Regions from separate parts of the Actinomadura sp. 1N219 genome, predicted to be linked through region 1. Evidence: predicted binding sites of a transcription regulator. Region 1 holds the regulator's gene; the other holds the start of a gene.
What was found. The regulator HspR, encoded in region 1, represses chaperone genes until heat shock. The targets are predictions, from matches to a motif close to ANTTGAGTCNNNNNGACTCAANT.
Positions count from the first base shown of each region.

Region 1 (8,218 bases):
ACGTGCGAACCTAAACGGCCGTTCAAGCGTCTAACGCCCAGCCATTCGGAACCGTACGGCCGATCGGTGCAGGTGGAGGCCACAGAACGGTGATGGCACGGCCCGAGAACCCGCGCCGGAAGATCACCAATGCGCCACCGGAGGCGCTCGCCAATCCCAGCGCCACCTGATCAAACCGAACATGCGAGAGGCCCCCGACACACGCGTCGAGGACCCTCAAACGAAGATCAGCGGGGTTGCCGCCCGCCGTCCTTGATGCGCGACGTCGACTCCAGCCACGCAGCCGGTGTGACGATCAACACAGGCACCTCGCGATCCACCGACCCACGAACAACCCCCGGGACGAGTGCGCGGGCGGGCGGTGGAGCACCGCCCGCCCGCGCACCCCGCGTAAGGATCAGGTCGCGTGCTCGGGTTCGCGGGATTCGGTGCGGCTGAAGATCAGGCCGTCGACGGAGAACCGGCCCGCGCCGGCGAAGGCGACCAGGACGGCGCCCGCCCCCAGGACGAGGACGAGCTCGTAGCCGTTCTCGGCGACGAAGACGCCGTTGCCCTTGTGGACGAACCAGAAGGCCCCGGCCATGTCGATGGCGAGGAGCAGGCCCGCGATCGGCACGGCGGCGCCGGCGATGAGCGCGAGTCCGGCGACGAACTCGACCCAGGTCGAGTAGTACGCGGACAGCGACGCCATCGGCACGTCCATGCCCTCGAACATCTTGGTCACGGCGCCGTGGCCCAGGTCGTTGATCTTCTGCCAGCCGTGGGCGACGAACACGACGCCCAGGGCGACGCGTCCGATGAGCAGGCCGATGTCGGAGAGGTGGGGGATCCGGGTCGCGGGGTTCATGCGCCCTCCTGGGATTGTTCAAATCTGAACTAGTCGGCGAGGGTAGCACGGCCGTCCTTCTGGCGGGGGATGGATCGACGGCCGGTCTCGTCCGCAGGACCGATCTCTGGGCCGTCGGCCGCGGATCGGGAACTGGAATAGGGCACTCAGACGTAGTGTTGGAGAGGTCGTCAGCAAAGTTGAGTCTGGGCGGCTCAAGTGATTTGACACAGGAGAACCGTCCGGGCACGCTTGCCGACAGCAACGAGACCGGCCGCACCCTGGGCGACCGGGGCGCTTGGACACCGGGAAAGCGATAAACACCGGATACGACGGAGGACGAGAACATGGCACGTGCGGTCGGCATCGACCTCGGGACGACCAACTCGGTCGTCGCGATCCTGGAGGGCGGGGAGCCCACCGTCATCGCGAACGCGGAGGGGTCGCGGACCACGCCGTCCGTCGTCGCCTTCGCGAAGAACGGCGAAGTGCTGGTCGGCGAGGTCGCCAAGCGCCAGGCCGTGACCAACGTGGACCGGACGATCCGCTCGGTCAAGCGCGAGATGGGCACCGACTGGAAGACCAAGATCGACGACAAGGACTTCACCCCGCAGCAGATCAGCGCGTTCGTGCTGCAGAAGCTGAAGCGGGACGCCGAGTCCTACCTGGGCGAGACGGTCACCGACGCGGTCGTCACCGTGCCCGCCTACTTCTCCGACCACCAGCGGCAGGCCACGAAGGAGGCCGGGCAGATCGCGGGGCTGAACGTCCTGCGGATCATCAACGAGCCGACCTCGGCCGCGCTGGCGTACCACCTGGAGAAGGAGAACGAGGCGACCATCCTGGTGTTCGACCTCGGCGGCGGCACGTTCGACGTGTCCCTGCTGGAGGTCGGCGACGGGGTCGTCGAGGTGAAGGCGACCAGCGGCGACAACCACCTGGGCGGCGACGACTGGGACATGAAGGTCGTCGACTGGCTGGTCGAGCGGTTCAAGAACAACAACGGCGTCGACCTGTCCAAGGACAAGATGGCGCTGCAGCGGCTCCGCGAGGCCGCGGAGAAGGCGAAGATCGAGCTGTCCGGCGCTACCGAGACGCAGATCAACCTGCCCTACATCACCGCGTCCAGCGAGGGCCCGCTGCACCTGGACGAGAAGCTCACCCGCGCCGAGTTCCAGCGCATGACCAACGACCTGCTCGAACGCACCAGGGCGCCGTTCCAGCAGGTGCTGAAGGACGCCAACATCTCGGTCGACGGCATCAACCAGGTCGTCCTGGTCGGCGGCTCGACCCGCATGCCCGCGGTGTCGGAGCTGGTCAAGGAGCTGACCGGCGGCAAGGAGCCGAACAAGGGCGTCAACCCGGACGAGGTCGTCGCGATCGGCGCCAGCCTCCAGGCCGGCGTGCTGAAGGGCGAGGTCAAGGACGTCCTGCTGCTGGACGTGACCCCGCTGAGCCTCGGCATCGAGACCAAGGGCGGCATCTTCACCAAGATCATCGAGCGGAACACGACGATCCCGACCAAGCGGTCCGAGACGTTCACCACCGCCGACGACAACCAGCCGTCCGTGGAGATCCAGGTCTACCAGGGCGAGCGCGAGATCGCCGCGCGCAACAAGAAGCTCGGCACGTTCCAGCTCACCGGCCTGCCGCCGGCGCCGCGCGGCGTCCCGCAGATCGAGGTCACCTTCGACATCGACGCGAACGGCATCGTGAACGTCAGCGCGAAGGACCAGGGCACCGGGCGCGAGCAGTCGATGGTCATCACCGGCGGCAGCGCGCTGCCGAAGGACGACATCGAGAAGATGGTCCGCGAGGCCGAGCAGTACGCCGAGGAGGACCGCCAGCGCAAGGAGGAGGCCGAGGTCCGCAACCAGGCCGACACCCTCGCGTACTCGACCGAGAAGTTCCTGCGGGAGAACGACGAGAAGGTCCCCGAGGAGCTGAAGGGCGAGGTCAACGACGCGGTCGCCGAGGTGAAGAAGGCGCTTGAGGGCACCGACGTCGAGGCGATCAAGGGCAGCGCCGAGAAGCTGGCGCAGGTCAGCCAGAAGATGGGCGCGGCCATGTACGCGCAGAACCCCGAGGGCGCGCAGGCGGGCGCCGACGACCACGGTCCCACGGCCGACGCCCAGGGTGGCGAGCCGCAGGACGACGAGGTCGTCGACGCCGAGATCGTGGACGAGGACAAGCCGAAGGGTGATGCTTCGTGACGACCTCCCCCGACGAGGGCGAGGAGAAGGAGGGCCCGGTGATCCGCGACAAGCGGCGCATCGATCCCGAAACGGGGAAAGTCCGGGAGCGGGCGGCGGACAAGCCGCCGGCCCCGGAGGCCCCGGCGAACGGGGGCGCCACGGTCTCGGACGAGGAGGCCGCCTCGCTCAGGACCCAGCTGGCGGAGCGTCTCGCCGACCTCCAGCGGCTGAAGGCCGAGTACGACAACTACCGCAAGCGGGTCGAGCGCGACCGGGTCGCGGTCCGGGAGCAGGCGCTCGGGCAGGTGCTGTCCGAGCTGTTCCCGGTGCTGGACGACATCGGCCGCGCCCGTGACCACGACGAGCTCACCGGCGGGTTCAAGTCCGTCGCGGAGAGCCTGGAGGCGGTCACGGGCAAGCTCGGCCTGGAACGTTACGGCGAGAAGGGCGAGCCGTTCGACCCGGTCGTCCACGAGGCGCTCATGCACGGGTACTCGGCGGAGGTGACCGAGACGAGCGTCATGGACGTCCTCCAGCCCGGGTACCGCATCGGCGAGCGGATCCTGCGGCCCGCGCGCGTGGCGGTGGCCGAGCCCGACCCGAACGCCGAGGAGGAGCCGGTCGAGCAGGCCGAGGACGCCGAGCAGGCGACCAAGGCCGGCAAGACCGGCGAGGCCGACAAGGCGGACGAGGCCGACTCGGGTGACGACGGCGAATGACCCCTGGCCCTCGCCGGGGGTTCCGGGGGATCGTCTCCCCAGAGGGACCGCGGGCCCGTCCCGTCCGGGGCGGGCCCCGCGGGGTCGCGTGAAGACATGTGGCAAGTGGCGATAGCAGAGAGCGGGGCGCCGTGAGCACCAAGGACTACCTGGAGAAGGACTACTACAAGGTCCTCGGTGTCGCGAAGACGGCCTCGCAGGAGGAGATCAAGAAGTCGTACCGGAAGCTGGCCCGCAAGTACCACCCGGACGCGAACAAGGGCGACACCGAGGCGGAGGACCGCTTCAAGGAGGTCTCCGAGGCCTACGACGTCCTGTCCGACGACAAGCGCCGCAAGGAGTACGACGCGGTCCGGTCGATGCCGGGCGGTTTCCGCGGCCAGCAGGGCGGCGGGTTCCCGTTCGACCTCGGCGACCTGTTCGGGCAGGGCGGCGCCGGGACCGGGACGCAGACCGGCGGCGCGGGCGAGCGCATCGGCGACCTGTTCGGCGGCCTCTTCGGCCGCGGCGGCACCCGCACCACCGGAACGGGGACGGGCGCGCGCCGCGCCCGCCGGGGCGCGGACGTCGAGACCGAGGTGACGCTGTCGTTCGGACGCGCGATGAACGGCGTCACCGTCCCGATCAAGCTGACCAGCGAGGCGGCGTGCAACGGCTGCCGCGGCACCGGCGCGAAGGCGGGCACCGTCCCGCGCGTGTGCCCGAGCTGCGAGGGCACCGGGCACGAGACCCGCAACCTCGGCAGCTTCGGGTTCCAGGAGCCGTGCAAGGAGTGCCACGGCCGGGGCCTCGTCGTCGACGACCCGTGCCCCATCTGCCACGGCAGCGGCCGCGCGACCGGCACCCGCACGATCCAGGCCCGCATCCCGGCGGGCGTCGCGGACGGCCAGAAGATCCGGCTCAAGGCCAAGGGCGCACCGGGCGAGAACGGCGGCCCGCACGGCGACCTGTACGTCAACATCAAGGTGCGCCCGCACCCGGTGTTCGGCCGCAGCGGCGACAACCTGACGCTGACCGTCCCGGTGACGTTCCCGGAGGCGGCGCTCGGCGCGGAGATCCGGGTGCCGACGTTCCAGGGGCAGCCGGTCACGCTGAAGCTGCCGGAGGGCACCCCGAACGGCCGGAAGTTCCGCGTGAAGGGCCGCGGCGCGACCCGGCGGGACGGCACGAAGGGCGACCTGCTCGTCACCGTCGACGTCCAGGTGCCGCAGAAGCTCGACGACCAGGCGCGGGAGGCGCTCGTCCGGCTGCGCGAGGCCGGCTCGGGCGACGACCTGCGGTCCGAGCTCGTCCAGCAGGCCAGGCAGGAGTGACGCCATGGACCCCTTCGGCGACGACACCCCGGTCTACGTGATCTCGGTGGCGGCCCAGCTGTCCGGGCTGCATCCGCAGACGCTGCGGACCTATGACCGGATGGGCCTGGTGTCCCCCGGCCGGACGCCGGGCCGGGGCCGCCGCTACTCGATGCGCGACATCGTGATGCTCCGCGAGATCCAGCGGCTCTCGCAGGAGGAGGGCATCAACCTGTCCGGCATCAAGCACATCCTGGAGCTGCAGCGCGACAACGTGCGGCTCCGCGAGGAGCTCGGCAAGGCGCACGCCGCGCTGGACGACCTCGCCAACGAACTCGAATCGACCCGTGCCGTCGCGGCGCGGCTGGCGCAGCAGCGCCGGCACGGTGAGCCGGAGGGCACTCCCGGCGCCGACCTGGTGCCGATCCGGCACACCAGCGTCGTCGTCTGGCACGAGCGCAACCGGGAATAGGGGAACCGGTGGACTACAAGCTGACGCAGAAGAGCCAGGAGGCGGTGTCGGTCGCGGTCCGGCGGGCCGCGGCCGAGGGGCATCCCGAGGTGGAGCCGCAGCACCTGCTGGCCGCGCTGATCGCGCTGACCGACGGCACGGCGGTGCCCCTGCTGGAGGCCGTCGGCGCCGACTGGCGGGCGATCAGGAGCCGGGCGGAGGAGCAGCTCGCCGCGATGCCGAAGGCGCAGGGCTCGACGGTGTCGACGCCGCGCCTGTCCGGGCAGCTCCAGCGGTCGGTCAACACGGCGGCGAACCGGGCGAAGCAGCTTGAGGACGACTACGTCTCGACGGAGCACCTCCTCGTCGGCCTCGCCACGGACGGCGGCCCGGCCGCGGGCCTGCTCAAAGAATTCGGCGCCACGCCGCAAGCACTGCTGGACGCGTTCGAGAAGGTCCGCGGCCACGCTCGCGTCACCAGCGAGAACCCGGAGGGCACGTACCAGTCGCTGGAGAAGTACGGCGTCGACCTGACCTCCGCCGCCCGCGACGGACGCCTCGACCCCGTCATCGGACGCGACTCGGAGATCCGCCGGGTCGTCCAGGTGCTGTCCCGCCGGACGAAGAACAACCCGGTGCTGATCGGCGAGCCCGGCGTCGGCAAGACCGCCGTCGTGGAGGGCCTGGCGCAACGGATCGTCGCGGGCGACGTCCCCGAGTCGCTGCGCGGCAAGAAGCTCATCTCCCTCGATCTCAGCGCGATGGTCGCGGGGGCGAAGTACCGCGGCGAGTTCGAGGAGCGGCTGAAGGCCGTCCTCAACGAGATCAGGCAGAGCGAGGGGCAGGTCGTCACGTTCATCGACGAGCTGCACACCGTCGTCGGCGCGGGCGCGGCCGAGGGCGCGATGGACGCGGGCAACATGCTCAAGCCGATGCTGGCCCGCGGCGAACTCCGCATGATCGGCGCCACGACCCTGGACGAATACCGCGAGCGCATCGAGAAAGACGCCGCCCTGGAACGCCGTTTCCAGCAGGTCTTCGTAGGCGAACCCACCGTCGAAGACACCATCGCGATCCTGCGCGGCCTCAAAGGCCGCTACGAAGCGCACCACAAAGTCCAGATAAACGACTCGGCCTTGGTCTCAGCCGCCACACTCTCCGACCGATACATAACGTCCCGCTACCTCCCCGACAAGGCGATCGACCTCGTGGACGAGGCGGCATCACGCCTCCGCATGGAAATCGACTCGCGCCCCGTCGAAATCGACGAGCTGCAACGCACCGTCGATCGCCTCAAAATGGAGGAGATGAACCTGTCCAAGGAGACGGACGAGGCGTCCAAGCAGCGCCTCGACCGGCTCCGCGCCGATCTGGCCGACAAGCAGGAGCACCTCACCGGCCTCGTCGCCCGCTGGGACAAGGAGAAGGCCAGCCTGAACCGCGTAGGCGAGGTCAAGGAGCGGATCGACCAATTGCGCGGCGAGGCCGAACGCGCCCAGCGCGACGGCGACCTCGAAACGTCGGCCCGCCTCACCTACGGCGAGATCCCCGCGCTGGAGAAGCAGCTCGAAGAGGCGTCCGAGGCGGCCGACAACCGCGACGCGATGGTCAAGGAGGAGGTCGGCCCGGACGACGTCGCCGACGTGGTCGCGTCCTGGACGGGCATCCCTGCCGGACGCCTCCTCGAAGGCGAGACCGCCAAGCTCCTCCGCATGGAGGACGAGCTGGGCCGCCGCCTGATCGGCCAGGAAACGGCCGTCCGCACCGTGTCGGACGCCGTCCGCCGCGCCCGCGCCGGCATCTCCGACCCGGACCGCCCCACCGGCTCGTTCCTTTTCCTGGGCCCGACCGGCGTAGGAAAAACGGAACTCGCCAAAGCGCTCGCCGAATTCCTCTTCGACGACGAGCGCGCGATGACCCGCATCGACATGAGCGAGTACTCCGAGAAGCACAGCGTCGCCCGCCTCGTCGGCGCCCCGCCCGGCTACATCGGCTACGAGGAGGGCGGGCAGCTAACAGAGGCCGTCCGCCGCCGCCCATACTCCGTCGTCCTCCTGGACGAGGTGGAGAAGGCGCACCCCGAGGTGTTCGACGTCCTCCTCCAGGTCCTGGACGACGGCCGCCTCACCGACGGCCAGGGCCGCACGGTCGACTTCCGCAACGCGATCCTGATCCTCACGTCCAACATCGGTTCACAGTATTTGGTAGACCCCACGCTGGAGAACGGCGCGAAAAAGGAAGCGGTCTGGAACGCCGTCCGCAACTCCTTCAAACCGGAATTCCTCAACCGCCTGGACGACGTGATCCTGTTCGACGCGCTCTCCACGAACGAGCTGACCCGCATCGTCGACCTCCAGGTCGACAAGCTCGCCGAACGCCTAGCCGACCGCCAACTCACCCTGGACGTCACTCCCGCGGCCCGCGAATGGCTAGCCCTGACCGGCTACGACCCCCTGTACGGGGCGCGCCCCCTACGCCGCCTAGTCCAGACGTCGATCGGCGACCAACTGGCCCGCGAACTCCTCTCCGGCGAGGTCCGAGACGGCGACGAAGTGACCGTAGACCTGGACGAACCCGCCGACCGCCTGTCCGTCCACCCAACCCGCGGCCTAACCCTCAACAAGTAGCCCGCTGCTGTGAGCGGCTAGGTGTTTCGTACAGTACGTACAGAAGGCAGAGTCTTCTTATGAGGATTCTGATGCTCGGTGGGACGGAGTTCGCAGGACGTGCCGTCA
Region 1 is NZ_JBIRAY010000004.1:122,596-130,813, forward strand. It holds gene ACH35V_RS15380 (DoxX family protein) at 398-847, opposite strand; gene dnaK (molecular chaperone DnaK) at 1,174-3,039, shown strand; gene grpE (nucleotide exchange factor GrpE) at 3,036-3,740, shown strand; gene dnaJ (molecular chaperone DnaJ) at 3,872-5,053, shown strand; gene ACH35V_RS15400 (heat shock protein transcriptional repressor HspR) at 5,058-5,504, shown strand; gene clpB (ATP-dependent chaperone ClpB) at 5,513-8,110, shown strand; gene ACH35V_RS15410 (SDR family oxidoreductase) at 8,170-8,218, shown strand, end outside.

Region 2 (8,218 bases), on a different contig from region 1:
TCCGTCGAGGTCGCGGTAGGCGAACTCCACGATCGCGGCCAGGAAGCGCTCGATCGCGGACCAGTTCTCCTCGGCGCCCGTGAGGGCGATGAACTCCTCGGCCAGTTCGGTGAGGGACCCGATCGGGGCGGGCGCCTCGCGCGGCGTGAAGGGCGGCGGGGCCGCGAGCGGCTCGGGCTCGGGCTCGGCGGCGGCGACCTCCCCGAACGCGGCGGCGATCGCGGAACGCAGGTCGGCCGGGAGGTCGGCGGCCGCGTCCCGGACCTCGGCGCGGACGGCGTCGCTCGCCGGGGACGCGTGCTTCGCCGCGATCTTGACGGCCCGTTCCCGCAGGTCGAGCGCGTCCGAGGTGAACACGGCCGGGACGGCGCGCAGCGTCGCGTCGACCCGGCCGCGGGCGCGGGCCGTCCGGTCGAGCCAGGTGAGCGCGGCCCGGACGAGCTTCTTCTCCGGCCGGAACAGCACCGCGCCCGCGGCCTCCTCGAACAGTGACTCGTCCAGGCGTCCCAGGTCGTCGGCCCGGCGCACCTGCCGCAGCGCCGCGTCCGCGACGGTCGACGGCGCCACCGGCAGGAGCCGGACGTAGTCGCGCACGCGAGCCGCCGCCTCCTCGGCGGTGGGCTCAAGCTCGTCGTGCAGCCGGACGAACCAGCGGAGGTTGTTGGGCGTGCCGCCGCGCAGGAAGCGGCTGACGCAGCCGTCCAGGAGGGTCTTGCGGTCGAGCCGTCCAGCGCGGGCCAGATCGCCGAGCGCGGCGGCCCAGGTGCCTTTGCGGGTCTTGTCCCACTGAAGCCTCGTCTCGTCGAAGGCGAGGGCCCCGCCGACGCCGTCCGCCTCGAAGAGCCGGGGGACGAGCGCGTCGAGGAACGGGTCGTCGGCGAGCTTGTGCGGGCTGACCTCCGTCACCCACCCGACCACGAAGCCGTCGGACGCCGGGGGAGCGGCCCCGGCGGACTTGGCGAGCGCGGCCGCGATGTGCCAATGGGCCCAGTTCTCCTCGGAGACCCGGACGCGGGCGCCGACCCTGTGCGCGACCTCGGCGCGCCACTCGTCCGGACGGATGGACGCGAGGTCGCACAGCACCGGGAAGCCCATGTCCTCGCTCATCCAGGGCCGCAGATCCGACCGGCTCAGCCAGGCGGCAGCGGCGGCGGGGCCGCTGATCGTGCCCGCACCGGCCAGCAGGAGCGCGTGCACGAGCCCCTGGTCCAGAAACCCGAACTCCGATGCCGCGCGCAGCTTCTTCAACAGGCCCGGCAGCTCTTTGGCGACGGCGCGCCGGCCGGGTTCGTCCAGCGCGGCCACCAGCCGCGCCGTCCGTTCCCGGTCGCCGGACTTGACGGCCTCCTGGACGCCGTCCCACGCGCTCATCGAGCAGCCTCCACGGTCTCCACGGCCTCCACGGCCGTCTGGTCGTCGCGGCGGACGATGCGCGCGGCCAGGACGTGCTTGCACGGCCCGCGCTCACCTCGATGGTCGAACCACCACTGGCACGTGCACGTCTCACGGCCGCCCTCCTCGAAGCGGACGTGCCGCTCGCTGCCATTGCTCAGGACGATCGCCGTGTCATCTGCCGTGAACCGCACGGCACCCTCGTCGACAAGCGCGCGCGCCGAGCGCAGCCGGGGGTTGAGGTTGGCAACGCGAGCCGGGTCGTACGGAAGCTCACGGTGGAAGAACGCGGCCTCGGCGGTGTCGAAACCCACTCGGCCGGACGTCCCCAGCTGCGTCAGCGCCGACTTCGTCCGCGAGAGGCTGAGACCAGACCGCTCGGCCAGCAGATCGGGTTCGACACGCGGCTCGAACGACAGCAGCGCACCGAGCAGGTCGGCGTCTCCCGCTGCCTCGTCGGTCGAGATGGCGTCCAGCACGGCACCCTCACCGGAGAAGCCGCGCGAGTGCTGGGGAGACAGCGTCAGGACGTACCGCATCCCAGGCAGCTCCAGTTCCCAGACGCTCGACACGGGGGCGGTGCCGTCCGCGATGGACGGTCCGTACACGCGCAGGGCCCGTGCGAAGCGGAGCAGCGGCGTCATCGTCCGCAGACGGTCAGACCCGGCCAGGCACACGGCGCCGGCGGTAGGACGAGGCGCGAGCCGCAGCGTCCGACCGGCGGGAACGGCCCACAGCGCCTCCCGCTGCCCGCGCGGCATGGAACGCATGAACCGCACCGCGTCCGCCGCCTTCAACTCGGCGCGCAGGTCGAATCCGGCCGTGATGACCTGGACCTCGGCGAAACCCCGCAGCCACCGGTCGGGCAGCGGGACCTTCTTCTCCACGACGGCGCCGTCCATCGTGGTCACGGCCAGTTCCTCCGCGCCGACCGCCAGATGCAGCGGATCGGAGCCGCCCACCCGGGCCAGGGCCTCGCGAAGCGGGCCGTTCACGTCGACGTTGGTCGTGCCGCGCTCGTGCACGTCGCCGTCCATCGCGGGCTCCAGCACGTCCAGCCGGGCGTACACGCCGCCGCAGGCCGAGAACGACTCCATCCGCAGCCGGTCGCCGTTGCAGGTGACGACGGGGTCGCGGAACGAGGTGGGACGCGGCTGGTGGTACCGGGTCTGCGCGACGTCGGCCAGCGCCAGCAGCGCCGCCGCGGCCGGGGCCGCCTGCGTGAGGACGCCGCTGAAGAAATGCGGATGCGGTCGCGGCCCGGCGGTCGTCGTCCCGCCGGACGTCGACAGCCCCAGAAGCCCGCCGTCCAGCCCGGACGGCCGCGTGTACGTGTACGCCTGGGCGGTCCCTGCCGCCACGGTGCTGCTCGCCATGCCGCGAACGTAGAGCCAGGTGCCGACAAATTATGGATATTCCGCTGATTAGGTGATCTGGCCTGGGGCGGGGTCGGGGACGGGTCCCGCGGGGGCGGCGGTAGGCTCGGGAGCGTGCGACGGTTCCTCACCCCTGGCTGGATCGGGCTGCACGTGCTCGCGATCGTGCTGTGCGGCACGTTCCTCGGCTTCGGCTGGTGGCAGTACGACCGGGCGCAGAGCGGCAACGACCGCAGCTGGGCCTACACGTTCGAATGGCCGATCTTCGCGCTGTTCGTGATCGTGATGTGGGTCAAGATGATCCGCGACGAGCGGTCCGGCGCCGCCCCCGCGCCGAAGGTGATCGAGGAGCCCGCCGAGGCCGAGGTGAAGCGGGAGATCATCCGGCTGCAGGAGGAAGAGGACCCGGCGCTCGCGGCCTACAACCGCTACCTCGCGCGGCTCAACTCCCAGAGCGGCGGACGCGGCTGACCCCGCCGCGCGCCCGGCCGTCAGGAAAGGCGGGCCTGCGGGCCGTCGATGAAAGGTGTGTTCTGTGGAAGGCGCGGTGACCCGGTACCGGATCCTGGCGCTGGTGGTCGGCACGCTGCTGGTGCTGCTGGCGATCGGCATGGTCCTGAAGTACGGCCCGACCGACATGCCCGCCATGGCGGGCGTCGTGGCGCCCGTCCACGGCTTCCTCTACATGGTCTACCTGCTGGTCGCCTACGACCTGTGGCGGCGCACCGGCTGGCCGCTGAGCCGGATGGTGCTCATCGTGCTGGGCGGCATCGTCCCGCTGATGACCTTCTTCGTGGAGCGGCGGATCGTCCATGACGCGCGGGCGCTGCACGGCGCGAAGGCCGAGGCGAGCGCCTGACCGTCCCTCCCGGGGGCTGGAATTCCGGCCCGCCCGTCGCGTAATGTTTGACTCAGTCAAACGTTAGGAGGCGGAGCATGGAGGTGACCGAGGGGGACGTCGGCACGGTCCGGGCGTTCAACCGGTTCTACACCGGCGTCATCGGCGTGCTCGGCGAGGGGCACGTCCGGACCCCGTACTCCCTCACCGAGGCGCGGGTGATCTTCGAGCTGGCGCAGCGGGACGACACCGAGGTCCTCGACCTGCGCCGCGACCTCGGCCTGGACGCCGGCTACCTCAGCCGGATGCTCACCCGGTTCGAGGCCGACGGGCTGGTCGCGCGGGAGCGCTCGCCCGGCGACGCCCGCCGCCAGGTCGCCCGGCTCACCCCGCACGGCCGCGAGGTCTTCGCGATGCTGGACGAGCGGTCCGTGACCGAGATCCGCGGCCTGCTGGACGGGCTGCCCGCCGGCGACCGGCGGCGCCTCCTCGCCGCGATGCGCACGATCCACGACGTCCTCGGCGACCGGCCGCGCGGCCGGGACGGCGACGTCGTCCTGCGCCCGCTGCGGCCCGGCGACCTCGGCTGGGTGGTGGAGCGCAACGGCGCCCTCTACGACGTGGAATGCGGCTGGGACCGCACCTACGAGGCGCTCGTCGCCAAGGTCGTCGCCGACTACGTCCACGATCACGACCCGGAGCGGGAGAACGCGTGGATCGCCGAATCCGGCGGCGTCCGGCTGGGCGGCGTGTTCTGCGTCCGCCGCGACGACGACGTCGCGCAGCTCCGCCTGCTGCACGTCGAGCCCGAGGCACGCGGACTGGGCGTCGGGGGCGCGCTGGTCGGCGAGTGCGTCCGCTTCGCCGCCGGCGCGGGATACACGGAGATGATGCTGTGGACGACGGCGCTCCAGCGTCCGGCGCACCGCGTCTACGAACGCGCCGGGTTCGTCCTGGAGGAGGAAGAGCCCCCGGCGGAGCGCTTCGGGGACGTGGTCCACGGGCAGGTCTGGCGCAAGAAGCTGTGACCGGGCCCGTGGGGCGTTCGCGCCTCCACGGGCCCGGCTCCGCAGCGATCCCTTGATGTGCTGCGCAGGCGGCCGGGACGGGGGTCGGACGGAGTTCCGGCCGCCTGGGTTTCACCGGCATGACGCCGGTTCGCGCTGAGGACCGATTACCACCTCCCCTCCACAGAGAGCCGGGCGGGGGACCCGCCCGGCGAACGGGGGAGACGCCGTCGAGGCGCCCGGATGTCTGGGGCCGGGCCGGCGGCACAGCTGGAGGATGCCGCTGGCCCGGCCATGGGGGACGCCGGGGCCGCGGGGGTGTGCGGCGCCGGGGTCCGGGGGTGGCCGGAGATCAGGGGGGAGTTCGCGGGCGTCGGCCCGGCCGGTCCGATACGGCCGAGAACCCGAGGTGTGCCGCCGGGCGCCCCCGTCGCGGCGCCCGTTGGGGGACGGCGCCTGCCGCGGTGGGACGAGCCGTGGACGCCCTCGGCCGTACGGACCGGGCCATGCACGGAGGGGGCCGTGCCGGTCTCACGCTCAGTACGGTGCATCCGGGCCCCCTCCCGCATCGTCACCTGGGCCTTTGCCGCCCCGATGATCTTTCATTCACTCATAGTCACGATCTCGTTGCGGTAAGTACCCTCGCGTCATGCGGACGTAAACCGCGCCCGCCGCAAAGAATCGTGATCAAGAACGGGACTTTGCCTCGGCATTGCCCGCGATGTTTTCGGCCGCCTCTCGCGCCTCCGCCGCCACACCGCCGCGAGGTTGATCGCTCAGAGCGAACGTTGCTGCGGAAACAAAATCCTGCTCCGTTTTCTTGAGTGGAGGTGACTCAACTTACGGTTGGGTCCACTGGACGGATTTGGAGCTGAGCATGAGCGAGACCCTGACGCTGCCGGTGCTGCCCCTGGACGACGGGGCCGTTCTGCCCGGCATGGTGGTGCCGCTGGACCTGTCCGAGAGCGGCGAGGTGCGCGCCGCCATCGAGGCCGCGCGGGCGGCGGCGCAGTCCAAGGGGCCGGGAATCCGGTCGGCCGGCAAGCCGCGGGTGCTGCTGGTGCCCCGGTTGAACGGGCAGTACGCCGCTGTCGGCACCCTCGGCGTGATCGAGCAGGAGGGGCGGCTGCCCGGCGGCGAGCCGGGCGCGGTCGTCCGCGGCGTGCAGCGGGTGCGGATCGGCACCGGGACGACCGGGCCGGGCGCCGCGCTGTGGGTCGAGGGCACGCTGATCGAGACGCCGCCGGAGTCCGGGCGGGCGCAGGAGCTGGCCAAGGAGTACAAGAGCCTGGTCAGCGCGATCCTGCAGAAGCGCGGCGCCTGGCAGGTCGTGGACATCGTCCAGCAGATCGACGACCCGTCCACCCTGGCCGACAACGCCGGGTACGCGCCCTACCTGTCGGACGAGCAGAAGATCGAGGTCCTGGAGACCCCGGACGTGGTGGAGCGGCTCACGCTGGTGATCGGCTGGGCGCGCGACCACCTCGCCGAACTGGACGTCGCGGAGACGATCCGCAAGGACGTCCAGGAGGGCATGGAGAAGACGCAGCGGGAGTTCCTGCTGCGGCAGCAGCAGGAGGCCATCCGCAAGGAGCTGGCCGAGCTGAACGGCGACCCCGCCGACGAGGAGGACGACTACCGGGCCCGGATCGAGGCCGCGAACCTGCCCGAGAAGGTGCGCGAGGCGGCGCTGAAGGAGGTCGACAAGCTGGAGCGGTCGTCCGACGCCTCGCCGGAGGGCGGCTGGATCCGGACGTGGCTGGACACCGTCCTCGACATCCCCTGGAACGACCGGACCGAGGACGCCTACGACATCGGCGGCGCCCGCGAGATCCTGGACGCCGACCACGCCGGGCTCGACGACGTCAAGGAGCGCATCGTCGAGTACCTGGCCGTGCGCAAGCGGCGCGAGGAGCGCGGCCTGGGCGTCGTGGGCGGACGCAGGAGCGGTGCGGTCCTGGCGCTGACCGGGCCTCCCGGCGTCGGCAAGACGTCGCTTGGCGAGTCGGTCGCGCGGGCCATGGGACGCAAGTTCGTCCGGGTCGCGCTGGGCGGCGTCCGGGACGAGGCCGAGATCCGCGGCCACCGCCGCACGTACGTGGGCGCGCTGCCGGGACGGATCGTCCGGGCGATCCGCGAGGCCGGCTCGATGAACCCGGTCGTCCTGCTGGACGAGGTCGACAAGGTCGGCGCCGACTACCGCGGCGACCCGACCGCGGCGCTGCTCGAGGTCCTCGACCCCGAGCAGAACCACACGTTCCGGGACCACTACCTGGAGGTCGAGCTCGACCTGAGCGACGTGCTGTTCCTCGCCACCGCGAACGTGGTGGAGGCCATCCCCGGCCCGCTGCTCGACCGGATGGAGCTGGTGGAGCTGGACGGCTACACCGAGCACGAGAAGGTCACGATCGCCCGCGACCACCTGCTGCCGCGCCAGCTCGACAAGGCGGGGCTGGAGGCGGCCGAGGTGGGCTTCGGCGACGACGCGCTGCGGCTGCTGGCGGCCGAGTACACGCGGGAGGCGGGCGTCCGGTCCCTCGACCGGTCGATCGCGCGGGTGCTGCGGAAGGTCGCCGCGAACGTGGCGCTGGAGAAGGCGGAGCTGCCGGTCTCGATCGGCGCGGGCGACCTGAAGGACTACCTGGGCCGTCCGAGGTACACGCCGGAGGTCGAGCTGAGCAGGAACGAGCGGCGGACGGGCGTCCCCGGCGTCGCGACGGGCCTGGCGGTGACGGGCGCGGGCGGCGACGTCCTCTACATCGAGGCGTCGCTGGCCGACAAGGAGACCGGCGACACCGGCGTGACGCTCACCGGGCAGCTCGGCGACGTCATGAAGGAGTCGGCGCGGATCGCGCTCAGCTACCTGCGGTCGCGGGGCGCCGAGCTGGAGCTGCCGGTCGGCGACCTGAAGGACCGCGGCGTGCACGTCCACGTCCCGGCCGGCGCGATCCCGAAGGACGGCCCGAGCGCGGGCATCACGATGACGGCCGCGCTGGCGTCGCTGCTGTCGGGCCGCCCGGTCCGCTCGGACGTGGCGATGACCGGCGAGGTGTCGCTGACCGGGCGGGTCCTGCCGATCGGCGGCCTGAAGCAGAAGCTGCTGGCCGCGTCCAGGCTCGGGATCACCACGGCGATCGTGCCGAAGCGCAACGAGCCGGACCTCGAGGACGTCCCGGACGAGGTCCTGGAGAAGCTGACGGTCTTCACCGTCAGCGACGTCCGCGAGGTGCTGGACCTGGCCCTGGAGCCGGCCACCACGGCGATCGCCGCCTGATCGCCTTCGTCTGACGCCCGCGCCGGGCTTCCGTTCCGGCGCGGGCGTTCGACATTAACCTCCGATTCGGGCATTCCGTAATCCGCGAGCGTGAATGGCCGGTCACGCGGCGGGGAGCAAGCGCCGGGTGTTCGCAGAAATGTGGCAACGCGCAACGCCCGATCAGAAAGTCCCCTGGTACGTCGTGGCCCTCCGCGTCGTCGTCGTGGCGGCGGCGCTGGGCGGCCTCGGCGTCTTCTTCTATTTCGCGTTCAAACTGACATTGACGCCCGTCCGCGACCGCGGCCAAGCGGGCGGAAACACCGACCCCGGCCGTTCTCTCCGCTTCTAT
Region 2 is NZ_JBIRAY010000012.1:282,392-290,609, reverse strand. It holds gene ACH35V_RS32080 (DUF6493 family protein) at 1-1,371, opposite strand, end outside; gene ACH35V_RS32075 (SWIM zinc finger family protein) at 1,368-2,768, opposite strand; gene ACH35V_RS32070 (hypothetical protein) at 2,883-3,239, shown strand; gene ACH35V_RS32065 (DUF3817 domain-containing protein) at 3,304-3,627, shown strand; gene ACH35V_RS32060 (GNAT family N-acetyltransferase) at 3,705-4,634, shown strand; gene lon (endopeptidase La) at 5,491-7,887, shown strand; gene ACH35V_RS32050 (VanZ family protein) at 8,027-8,218, shown strand, end outside.
Region 2: a site for HspR is predicted at 5,432-5,454, ahead of lon (endopeptidase La). Genes of this name have one in related genera too.